3 regions of the Mesorhizobium sp. M0633 genome follow, and region 2 is predicted to be linked to each of the others. Evidence: predicted binding sites of a transcription regulator. Region 2 holds the regulator's gene; each other region holds the start of a gene.
What was found. Region 2 encodes LexA, which represses DNA repair genes until DNA is damaged. Its sites were predicted from a motif close to TGTTCNNNNTGTGTTCNG; they were not measured.
Positions count from the first base shown of each region.

Region 1 (3,274 bases), on a different contig from region 2:
CACGGCATTGCACCGGCAGGACCCTTTGAGCAGAAGCGGCATGAGAAACTCCGATGAAACTGATTCCGAACTTGTCAGGATGGTGCCGGTTGCGTCGATGACAAGGGGAAATCCGGGTGACATGATCGCCGCATGGACAACGAGCGCATAGAAGAGCTTTTCGAAGGCCTCGGCCCGGTCAGCATCCGCAAGCTGTTCGGCGGCAAGGGCATCTATTTCGACGGCGTCATCGTCGCCATCGTCATCCGTGGCGAATTGATGCTGAAGGCCGACGCCGAAAGCGCACCGGATTTCGAAGCGGCCGGCTGCCGGCAATGACCTATACCGGCTCGCGCCACGGCAAGCTCGTGTCGATGCCCTATTGGAGCGTTCCCGACAGCGCATTCGACGATCCCGACGAGATGGTGATCTGGGCGCGCCGCGCCTACGAGGCAGGACGGCGCGCCGGAAAATAGGCTGCGTCATGCTTTGGCAATTCCGGGCCGCACTTCACGCCAGGTCCCGCGCCTCGGGCACGAGCGCCAGCGCCTCGGCAAAGCTGGCGCTGGTGAAGGCGGCGCGCTCGACGGCGAGCATAGCTGCGGCAATGCCTTCGCGCAGTGCCGCGCGTAGCGTCAGGCCGCGCAGCAGGGCAACGATCGTGGCGCCTGCCAATGCGTCGCCGGCGCCGGCAGTATCGGTCCGCTTTTGTAGCGGCGGTGGCGAGATCGAGAACGCGCTCAATTCGTCAAACCGAGCACTGGTTCGTCGCCGGCGGTGATCACGCCGCTTTTCAGCCCGGCGCGTCTTAGGCCGTCGACGATGCCTTGATCGTCAGCATCGATGCCGACGCCGGCGAGCACGCCGGCCTCCTGCCGGTTCATGAAGGCCAGCGCCAGACGGTCGAGCACCGGCATCAGCCGCGCCGCCTTATTGGGCGAGACCGCAAGCGCAAACACCGGCTTGTCGGCGGCGAGTGCCGCCAGCCGCCCCAGCGCGGTCGACGGCAGGTTGGCGTCGCACAGCACCGCGTCGGCCGAACCGATCGCTTCCCGCACCTTGGCGCGGCGGATCTGCTTGGGAAGCGCCAGCTCGTAGAGCACCATGTCGGCAAGGCCGGCGATCAGCCCGCCGTCGCTATCGATCAGCATCGTATGGCTTGGCGTTGCTCGGTCGAGGAACACCGCCGACAGGTCGGCAATGCCGGCCTCGGTGACGGCGCGTAAAACCGTGTCGCCAAGGGCATCGCCGCCGCGCACCGAAAGCAGCGAGGCCGAGGCGCCGCGTCGCACCGCACAGCGCAAGGCGTTGAAGACGGCACCGCCGACATGCTCGCGCATCGTGCCGGGGTTGGAAGCGGCCGGCACGAAGGCGCCGGCAACCCGGCCGCGCCGCTCGATATAGGCGCCGCCCACGGCCAGGATCGTCGGGGATTTGATCATGCCGTCAAAATGCCCTTTAGCTGTTGCCCGGGGGAGACTAGGTCGCCGGGCGGAACCCTGCAATCGCGGGTTCGATTCGGTTGGTGACGGCAACGGCGCCGCATGCGAGGCGAGACACATCGGAAGCAATAATTGCGAAACAAAAATAGAACAAATAGGGATATGCGTTATTTTTCAAACCCTTGGTGCTCATTGACAAATGAGAACAAATGAGGTACATTCTTTTAAGGATTGCGGGATTGTCCGGCCTCCATTGACGACCACGGGGTGATGTATCATGGCTCAGAATTCTTTGCGGCTTGTAGAGGACAAAGCGGTGGACAAATCAAAGGCTCTGGATGCGGCGCTATCGCAAATCGAGCGTGCCTTCGGCAAGGGCTCGATCATGCGGCTCGGCGCGAACGAGCAGGTCGTCGAGATCGAAACGGTGCCGACCGGCTCGCTTGGGCTGGACATCGCGCTTGGCGTCGGCGGCCTGCCGCGCGGCCGCATCGTCGAGATCTACGGGCCGGAAAGCTCGGGCAAGACGACGCTGGCGCTGCACACGGTGGCCGAAGCCCAGAAGAAGGGCGGCATCTGCGCCTTTGTCGATGCCGAGCACGCGCTCGACCCGGTCTATGCCCGCAAGCTCGGCGTCGATCTCGAAAACCTTTTGATCTCGCAGCCCGATACCGGCGAGCAGGCGCTGGAGATCTGCGACACGCTGGTGCGCTCCGGCGCCATCGACGTGCTGGTGGTCGATTCGGTGGCGGCGTTGACGCCGCGGGCGGAAATCGAAGGCGAGATGGGCGATTCGCTGCCCGGCCTGCAGGCCCGCCTGATGAGCCAGGCACTGCGCAAGCTCACCGCCTCGATCTCGCGCTCCAACACCATGGTCATCTTCATCAACCAGATCCGCATGAAGATCGGCGTCATGTTCGGTTCGCCCGAGACGACGACCGGCGGCAATGCGTTGAAATTCTATGCCTCGGTCCGCCTCGACATCCGCCGCATCGGCTCGGTCAAGGATCGCGACGAGGTCGTCGGCAACCAGACCCGCGTCAAAGTCGTCAAGAACAAGCTGGCGCCGCCCTTCAAGGTGGTCGAGTTCGACATCATGTATGGCGAGGGCGTCTCCAAGACCGGCGAGCTGGTCGATCTCGGCGTTAAGGCGGGCGTGGTCGAAAAGTCGGGCGCCTGGTTCTCCTACAATTCGCAGCGTCTTGGCCAGGGCCGCGAAAACGCAAAACTGTTCCTGCGCGACAATCCCGACACGGCGCGCGAGATCGAGCTGGCGCTACGGCAGAATGCCGGGCTGATCGCTGAGAAATTCCTTGAGAACGGCGGCTCCGAAAGCAGCGACGACGGTTTCGAGGACGACGCTGGGGTGATGTAGGGCAAGCGACGCCTCGCTGAGCCTCAGCCAGGTTTCGATTTGATGTTTTGATTTTGAGTTTGCGTAATCGATGCGTTTCGAACCGCCGGCCCAGGGCCGGCGGTTCGCGTTTGACGGCGAGGCAGACGCATTTCAAGGCGCTGGTGAAAGCCGGGATTTGAGCCCATTTGGTGTTTCTGGACAGGCTGCGGTGCGACCGCTAAAAGGCCATGTCTATTTTCCGCCGGCAGCCGGCGGTTCTCTCGAAAAGGCAGTATTCATGAGTGGCGTCAACGAGATCCGGTCGGCATTTCTCGACTATTTTCGCAAGGAAGGTCACGAGGTCGTCGCGTCAAGCCCGCTGGTGCCGCGCAACGACCCGACGCTGATGTTCACCAATGCCGGCATGGTGCAGTTCAAGAACGTTTTCACCGGTCTGGAGAAGCGGCCGTATTCGCGCGCCACGACTGCCCAGAAGAGTGTTCGCGCCGGCGGCAAG
Region 1 is NZ_JAMYQC010000010.1:153,699-156,972, forward strand. It holds gene NKI47_RS13570 (GFA family protein) at 1-42, opposite strand, end outside; partial or broken gene NKI47_RS13575 (TfoX/Sxy family protein) at 133-455, shown strand; partial or broken gene NKI47_RS13580 (PfkB family carbohydrate kinase) at 490-1,421, opposite strand; gene recA (recombinase RecA) at 1,699-2,796, shown strand; gene alaS (alanine--tRNA ligase) at 3,056-3,274, shown strand, end outside.
Region 1: recA (recombinase RecA) is a predicted target of LexA. The motif match lies at 1,557-1,574, and genes of this name have one in related genera.

Region 2 (3,274 bases):
CGTTCCAGATGTCGAGCGCGCCCTTCAGCGTGCGCATCGACAGGACCGGCTGGGTGCCGCACAGAAACCGGCGGATGCCGGTGCCGGCCGCATAGCCTGGCTCGAAGGCGAAGGGCCGTGCATGGCCCCACCAGCCGGTGAGCGGCTGCTGGATGTCGGAAAGATGCCGCTCAGCCGCATAGATGAAGGCAGGCGCGCCCGGGCCGCCATTCAGATATTTGTAGGTGCAGCCAACGGCAAAATCGGCGTTTGCCTTGTCGAGCTCGACTGACATCGCGCCGGCGGTGTGGCAGAGATCCCAGACGATCATCGCCCCGGCTTCCTGAGCCCTGCGCGTCAGCGCCGGCATGTCGCGCAGTTCGCCCGACTTGTAGTTGACGTGGTTGACCAGCACCACGGCGGTGCGTTCGTCGATCAGCTCTTCGATGGTCGGCGCGTCGATCCCCGAGAGGCGCAGCAGCGTATCTTTTCGCGTCGAAACCACACCCTCAGCCATGTAGAGGTCCGTCGGAAAACTATCGCCCTCGGCGACGATGACCTGCCGCTCCGGTCGCATGGCCATGGCGGCGTGCAGCAGCTTGTAGATGTTGACCGATGTCGTGTCGCAGACCACCGTCTGGCCGGCCGCGGCACCGATCAGGCGCCCGAGCTGGTCGCCAAGTTCAAGCGGCATGTTGAACCAGCCGGCCGTGTTCCATGCGCGGATGAGATCATGCGACCATTCTTCGGTCGCGGCCTTGTGCAGTTCATCGAAAGCGGCACGTGAAGCAGCTCCTAGCGAATTGCCGTCGAGATAGATCACTCCTTGCGGCAACACGAAGCGGTCGCGCATCGCGCGCAGCGGATCTGCGGCATCCATCGCCTTTATGGCGGCGAGATCGGGAATTCCTGTCATGATGTGCCTGCTCCCCCCAAAAATTCAACGCAACGCCGGACACGCATCGACTGTTCTTCCATCACCTGGTTGCGCGCAGCAAGGCTCCACCGGCGAGAAGCAGCCTGACCAGGCGACTGGAAACCAGGAGTTAACCCGAGGTTGGCGTTTTGAGTTCGTTTCGTTCACGGTGCATTGACCGAACCGCGCAGTCGATACGGGTTCAATTCCGTGCCCTTTGCCGACCGACGGCCGATGTCAGTGCTGCCTTCTGGGAAGCCAGAAGGCGCAAACGAAAGCAGAATCAAGGGGATGACGCTCGCGACGGTGAAAATGCGGCATTCCGGTAGGGGCGTGGTTTGTTTCCCAAGCCTTAACGCATTCATTAAACTTTAAACGGTTGCGGAACACAACTGGAACAGATAGTGTTTGTTCTGGGTTTGTTTTTCTGATTCTGTTGGGGGTCGCTATGCTGACACGCAAACAACACGAACTGCTTATGTTCATCCACGAAAGGTTGAAGGAAAGCGGTATTCCGCCCTCCTTCGACGAGATGAAGGAGGCGCTCGACCTGGCTTCCAAATCGGGAATCCATCGGCTGATTACGGCGCTGGAGGAGCGCGGCTTCATTCGCCGTTTGCCCAACCGGGCCCGTGCGCTGGAGGTGCTGCGCCTGCCTGACTCGATCGCCCCCGGCCTCAATGCGGCACGCAAGTTCTCGCCGAGTGTCATCCAGGGTAGTCTTGGGCAAGGCGCCCCTCGGCAGGGCAAGCCGACATCGTCGCGCGTCCCTGCAGCCGGCAATGACGACGATGTCGTCGCCGCCGTTTCGATCCCGGTGATGGGCCGCATCGCCGCCGGTGTGCCGATCGACGCCATCCAGCACCAGACGCATTCGATTTCGGTGCCGCCGGATATGATCATGGGCGGCGAGCATTATGCGCTCGAGGTCAAAGGCGATTCGATGATCGAGGCCGGCATTTTCGACGGCGACACGGTGATCATCCGCAATGCCGATACGGCGAGCCCCGGTGAGATCGTGGTGGCACTGGTCGACGAGGAGGAAGCGACGCTGAAGCGGTTCCGCCGCAAGGGCGCCTCGATCGCCCTGGAAGCCGCCAATCCGGCCTACGAGACGCGCATCTTCGGACCAGACAGGGTCAAGGTGCAGGGCAAGCTCGTCGGACTGATCCGCCGCTACTGAGCTCCGCCCTTGGCGCCGGCTTTGGGGTTGTCGGCCCTGCGGTATGGCGGCAGGCCCCGTGCCGCGCGTGAAAATTTCCGCTGCACGTGCCAGGGCCGGTATGATTTTTCGACCGCGAAACGGATTTCGGCGCGCGTTGCCGCTTGTGGATCGAAGTAGACGGCGGCACTTCCCGCGCGCGCCAGTTGCCGTTTGGTGACGACGAGGACCAGTCGGTCGTAGTAGCAGGGGTTATGGGCGGTGGCGTCGTCGATGACGATCAAGCTGGCAAAGGCGCAGGCTGGCCGCGCAGTATCGCGGTCCTTGGCTTGCGCGATGATCGCGCCGGATGGATGCCTGGCAAGGCAGAGGCCGTCCGTGCAAATGAACGGCATGCCCGGCGGTAGGTCGGCCGGATCGGCAATGTCGAATTGCGGGTCGTTCTTTCCAGGTGTTTCCGGCGCGACGATAGCCTCTGATGTGAGCGCGCGTTTCCAGTTGTCGATGGTGAACTCATTCGGGCGTGCCCGGTTGACCGCGAGTTCACCGCTGCCGATCGGCAGCGCGACCAGCCGTGCGTCCTCCGAGACCAATACGTCGGGTATGCGTGTCTGCGTTGTCGTCAGCAAGCCGGCGAGCGCAAAAGGAAGTGCCGCCAGCCGCAACCAGGTCGTCGCCATGCTGGCAATGACGAGGGCGATCGTCACCAGAAGGACGGATCTCAGCGAAATTAGCCCGACCGCATCGATCGGCGAGCGCTCCGAGATCCACCCGGACAGGGCGATCATCGCCGTCAGCCCCTTGCCCATGACATAGAGGAAAGGGCCATCCGCACCGAACGGCATCGCCAGCGCGCTGAGAACGGCGAAGGGCATGACGACCAGTGAGACGATGGGCATGATGGCCAGATTGGCGAACAGGCTGAGAGGCGCCACGCGCTGGAAATGCCATATGGCGAAAAGCGCCGTGGCGCTCCCTGCAATGATCGAGGTCATCGCCAGACCGCACATGCCCAGCAGGACCTTTCGAGTGGCAAAGCGTAGCGGCGACCGCCGCGGCGGCGGCGTGGTGGCCCTGCCGGCGCGGTAATCGGACCAGCCTGCATAGGCGCCGACAAGGGCCGCCGTCGCGGCGAAGGACATCTGGAAACTCGGACCGACCACCTCGTGCGGCGACACCAGGATGACCGCGATGGCCGAGATCGCCAGGTTGCGCAT
Region 2 is NZ_JAMYQC010000022.1:87,292-90,565, forward strand. It holds gene kynU (kynureninase) at 1-895, opposite strand, end outside; gene lexA (transcriptional repressor LexA) at 1,344-2,078, shown strand; gene NKI47_RS22160 (ComEC/Rec2 family competence protein) at 2,072-3,274, opposite strand, start outside.

Region 3 (3,274 bases), on a different contig from region 2:
GCGGCAAGCCCGGCGCGGACATCGAAGCCCTGATGGAAAAAACGCGACAGGATATCGTCCAGCATCGAGCGTTCGCCGCCGAAAAGATGGGTGCAGCCGGTGACGTCGAGATAGAGGCCGTCGGTCCCGTCAAGCGCCACCAGCGGGGTATAGCGGTCGCACCAGTCGGCGAGGCCTTCGAGCAGGCGCCGGTCGGCCTCCGGATCGGCCTCCACGATGTCGATCGAGGGATGCATGGCGCGTGCGTCGGCTATGCCCATGCCGCGCTTCAGATTAAGCGCCTCGGCCCGCTCGTCGAGGGCGGCGATGCGCTGGGCGTTCCGGTCGCGGTGACTGATCACCAGCGGCAGGTGATCCGACGGCCGGGAACGCCAGGACCGCCCCAGACGCTGCCGCAGGATCCTCTCGGCGGCGAGATGCGGAAACCACAGGGATAGGAGTCTTTGGCCGTTCTGGGGCCCATTCCTGAGACCTTCCTTGCTCGCCCCGTCTTTCTTCGAATATGCGTTCATCGGGGTTCCACTCCAGTGTGAATTTTCCGGGCAAGGCCGTGCGGCTCTTGCCGATGGCGACGGTGAAGGCGGGTCGGCCGATCGAGCCGGCGAGCGGCCCGGCAAGCGTCTTACGCGTTGCCGCCGGTGCCGCCGACAGGATGAGGCGGACGGGCGCTGCCGTCGGTTCGGGCTCGCCGGCCTGGCGCAGCAGGAACAGCGGCCGGCCCGCACTCTGCGCGCGGGCGTGCAGCCGCCGCGTCGCGGTGAGGTCAAGCCGCTGCGGGCTGCCGCGGATTTCGAGGATGACGGCGGCCAGCGCCGTCATCCGGGCAGCCTCCTCGGCGATCCACAGCGCATCGAGCAGCCTTGGCGCCTCGGAAAACAGCAATTGCTCCGGCTCGATGCCGAAGAAGGCGTGAAGCCCCCTGGCATAGGGAAAGCCGGCCTCGCGGAAAACCTCGGATGTGCCGATCCACAGCACCGGCAATCGCGGCCCCTGGCTGAGGATCAGGCTGACGAGCGACAAGGCAAAACCGGCAACGGCCCCGGCATCGCGGGTCGCGGCGCCATGAAACTCGCTCACCGCCGCCTTCGGCAGGCCGCCGCTCAGCGCAGCATCGAGGCGCTCGGCGCCGGTGCGCAAAAACGCATCGGGCGGCGCCACGGCGAGGCCGCGCCGGACAATGGTCAGATTCCGAGCGGGTGTCGGATGCCGAGAGGGTGTCAGACTCTGACGAGAGACATCCGCGTCAAACGACGAACTGGCCGGCGCCTCCAGGCGCTCGGGCAAGGTCCCTTCGATCTTCGCGATCTGGCGGCGCAGGGCAAAAACAGTCTCCCGCGCCACGGCGCTTGTCGCCATGACGGTCAGCTTCCACTCACAATTGTTCCTGTTATGTTCCCTAGAATTCCAGAGGCCGGCCAAAGAGTCAAGCGGAGTCATGGGGAATTTATTCCTGTAGTGGGGGCGTGACACGGTCACCCCAGCCCGACCATTTGCCGAGTCCGGCCCGAAAGCCTATATGCCGGGATCAAAGGACAAAGCATGGCTCGCATCTACCAAACACGCATCTGGCACGACCAGCTTTCGCCAACGATGGAGGAAATCGAGCTCCTGGCGCTGGAGGCCTATGCCCATCTGCCGGAGGACTTTCGCAAGTTGACCGGCGAGATCGTCATTCAGATCGCCGAATTCCCGACCGACGAGATCATGGACGACCTTTCGCTGGAAACGCCCTTCGACCTGCTCGGCCTGTTCGAGGGGCGCGGCATCGCCGAGCGCTGGAACCCGCAGACCGGCGAGGGGCCGAACCGCATCACGCTCTATCGCCGCGCCATCCTCGACTACTGGGCCGAGAACGAGGAAACGCTGGGCGACATCGTCACCCATGTGCTGATCCACGAGATCGGCCACCATTTCGGCCTGTCGGACGACGATATGGAGCGGATCGAGGAAGCGGCTGAATAGCACTCAGATGACAGAAGCAGAATTTGCCGATCTGATCGATTGCAATTGGCCGTATCACGACATTTCACTGAGCCGGGAACTGATCGAATCCGCAGTGAGGATTTCGCCGAATGCCGCGTTCTTAGCACTTAGCGAGCTTTGCCATCTGCCCGCAAGTGCTGCCGTCGAGCCCGCCATTCTCCTAGCTCTGGTCGACTTTTGGCTATCCGAAGTCGACCACCCGGTGGCATCTCTGACTGCAGAATGCGCGATCTCCTTGATCGAACGCAAGCGACTGCGGGTTCCCGAGATACTTACGAAGATGGGTTACGTCTCCGGTTATCCCGGCCTCCTTGCAGCGCTATCGATACTCTATTTCAGCTGCGATGACGTCGACGGGCTCGCAGACGCGCGGCTCAACGAAATCAGAGCCGTCTGGGAAAGGCTGCCGTAGCCGGTAGCACCTACCAATCGCTGAGCTTGGTGTCGGGGCCGTATTCCTGGCCCTCGATGTCCTTCACCACGGCCTGGCCGCAGCGCATGGTCTTGGCCTCCTTGTCATAGGCATAGGTCGGCGAGCCGAACAGGTGCCAGCCCTTGTTCAGCGCCGCCGTCACCTTGTGGCAGAAGCTGGCATCGTCCGGGCCGGACAGAAAGCGGTAGAGTTTCATTCTTCAATCCTGTCGTCAGTTACGTTAGTCATGCGCGAACAGCGGCGGCCTTCGCCAGCAGTTTTTCGGCCTGCGCCAGATGAGCCGCTCGACCATCTTGCCGTTCAGCGCAACTACCGCCCTACCGGTATTTTCGGCGAACGCGAAGGCATCCTTGACCGCGCGCGCCTCGGCTATTGCTTCGGGCGACGGTGCAAAGGCGCGGTTCGCGGCTTCGATCTGAGCTGGATGGATCAGCGACTTGCCGTCAAAACCCATGGCGGCCGCTTCCGTGCACTCGCGCGCAAACCCGTCCATATCGCGAAAATCATTGAAGACGCCATCGAGCAGGTCGAGGCCGCCGGCGCGCGCGGCGAGCACCATCTGCATCAGCCATGGAACGAGATAGCGCCGGTCGGGCATGGCGAGAATTCCGGTGTCCTTGACCAGGTCATTCGTTCCGGCAGCGAAACACACCAGTCGAGAGGCCGGATCGCGGCCGAGCTCGGCAATCGGCCCAATGTTGAGCAGCGCCTTGGGCGTCTCGATCATCGCCCATAGCTTGACTTCGTCGGCGATAAAATTGTCGTCGAGCACGTCGCCGGCCTCGAGAATGTCGCGCGGCGTGTCGACCTTGGGCAGCAGGATGGCGTCGGGCGAGCATTTTGCCGCGGCCAGCAGGT
Region 3 is NZ_JAMYQC010000034.1:62,916-66,189, forward strand. It holds gene NKI47_RS28050 (DUF6504 family protein) at 1-341, opposite strand, end outside; gene NKI47_RS28055 (ImuA family protein) at 274-1,356, opposite strand; gene NKI47_RS28060 (metallopeptidase family protein) at 1,540-1,962, shown strand; gene NKI47_RS28065 (hypothetical protein) at 1,970-2,395, shown strand; gene NKI47_RS28070 (DUF1737 domain-containing protein) at 2,406-2,612, opposite strand; partial or broken gene NKI47_RS28075 (HpcH/HpaI aldolase/citrate lyase family protein) at 2,641-3,274, opposite strand, start outside.
Region 3: NKI47_RS28055 (ImuA family protein) is a predicted target of LexA. The motif match lies at 1,380-1,397, and genes of this name have one in related genera.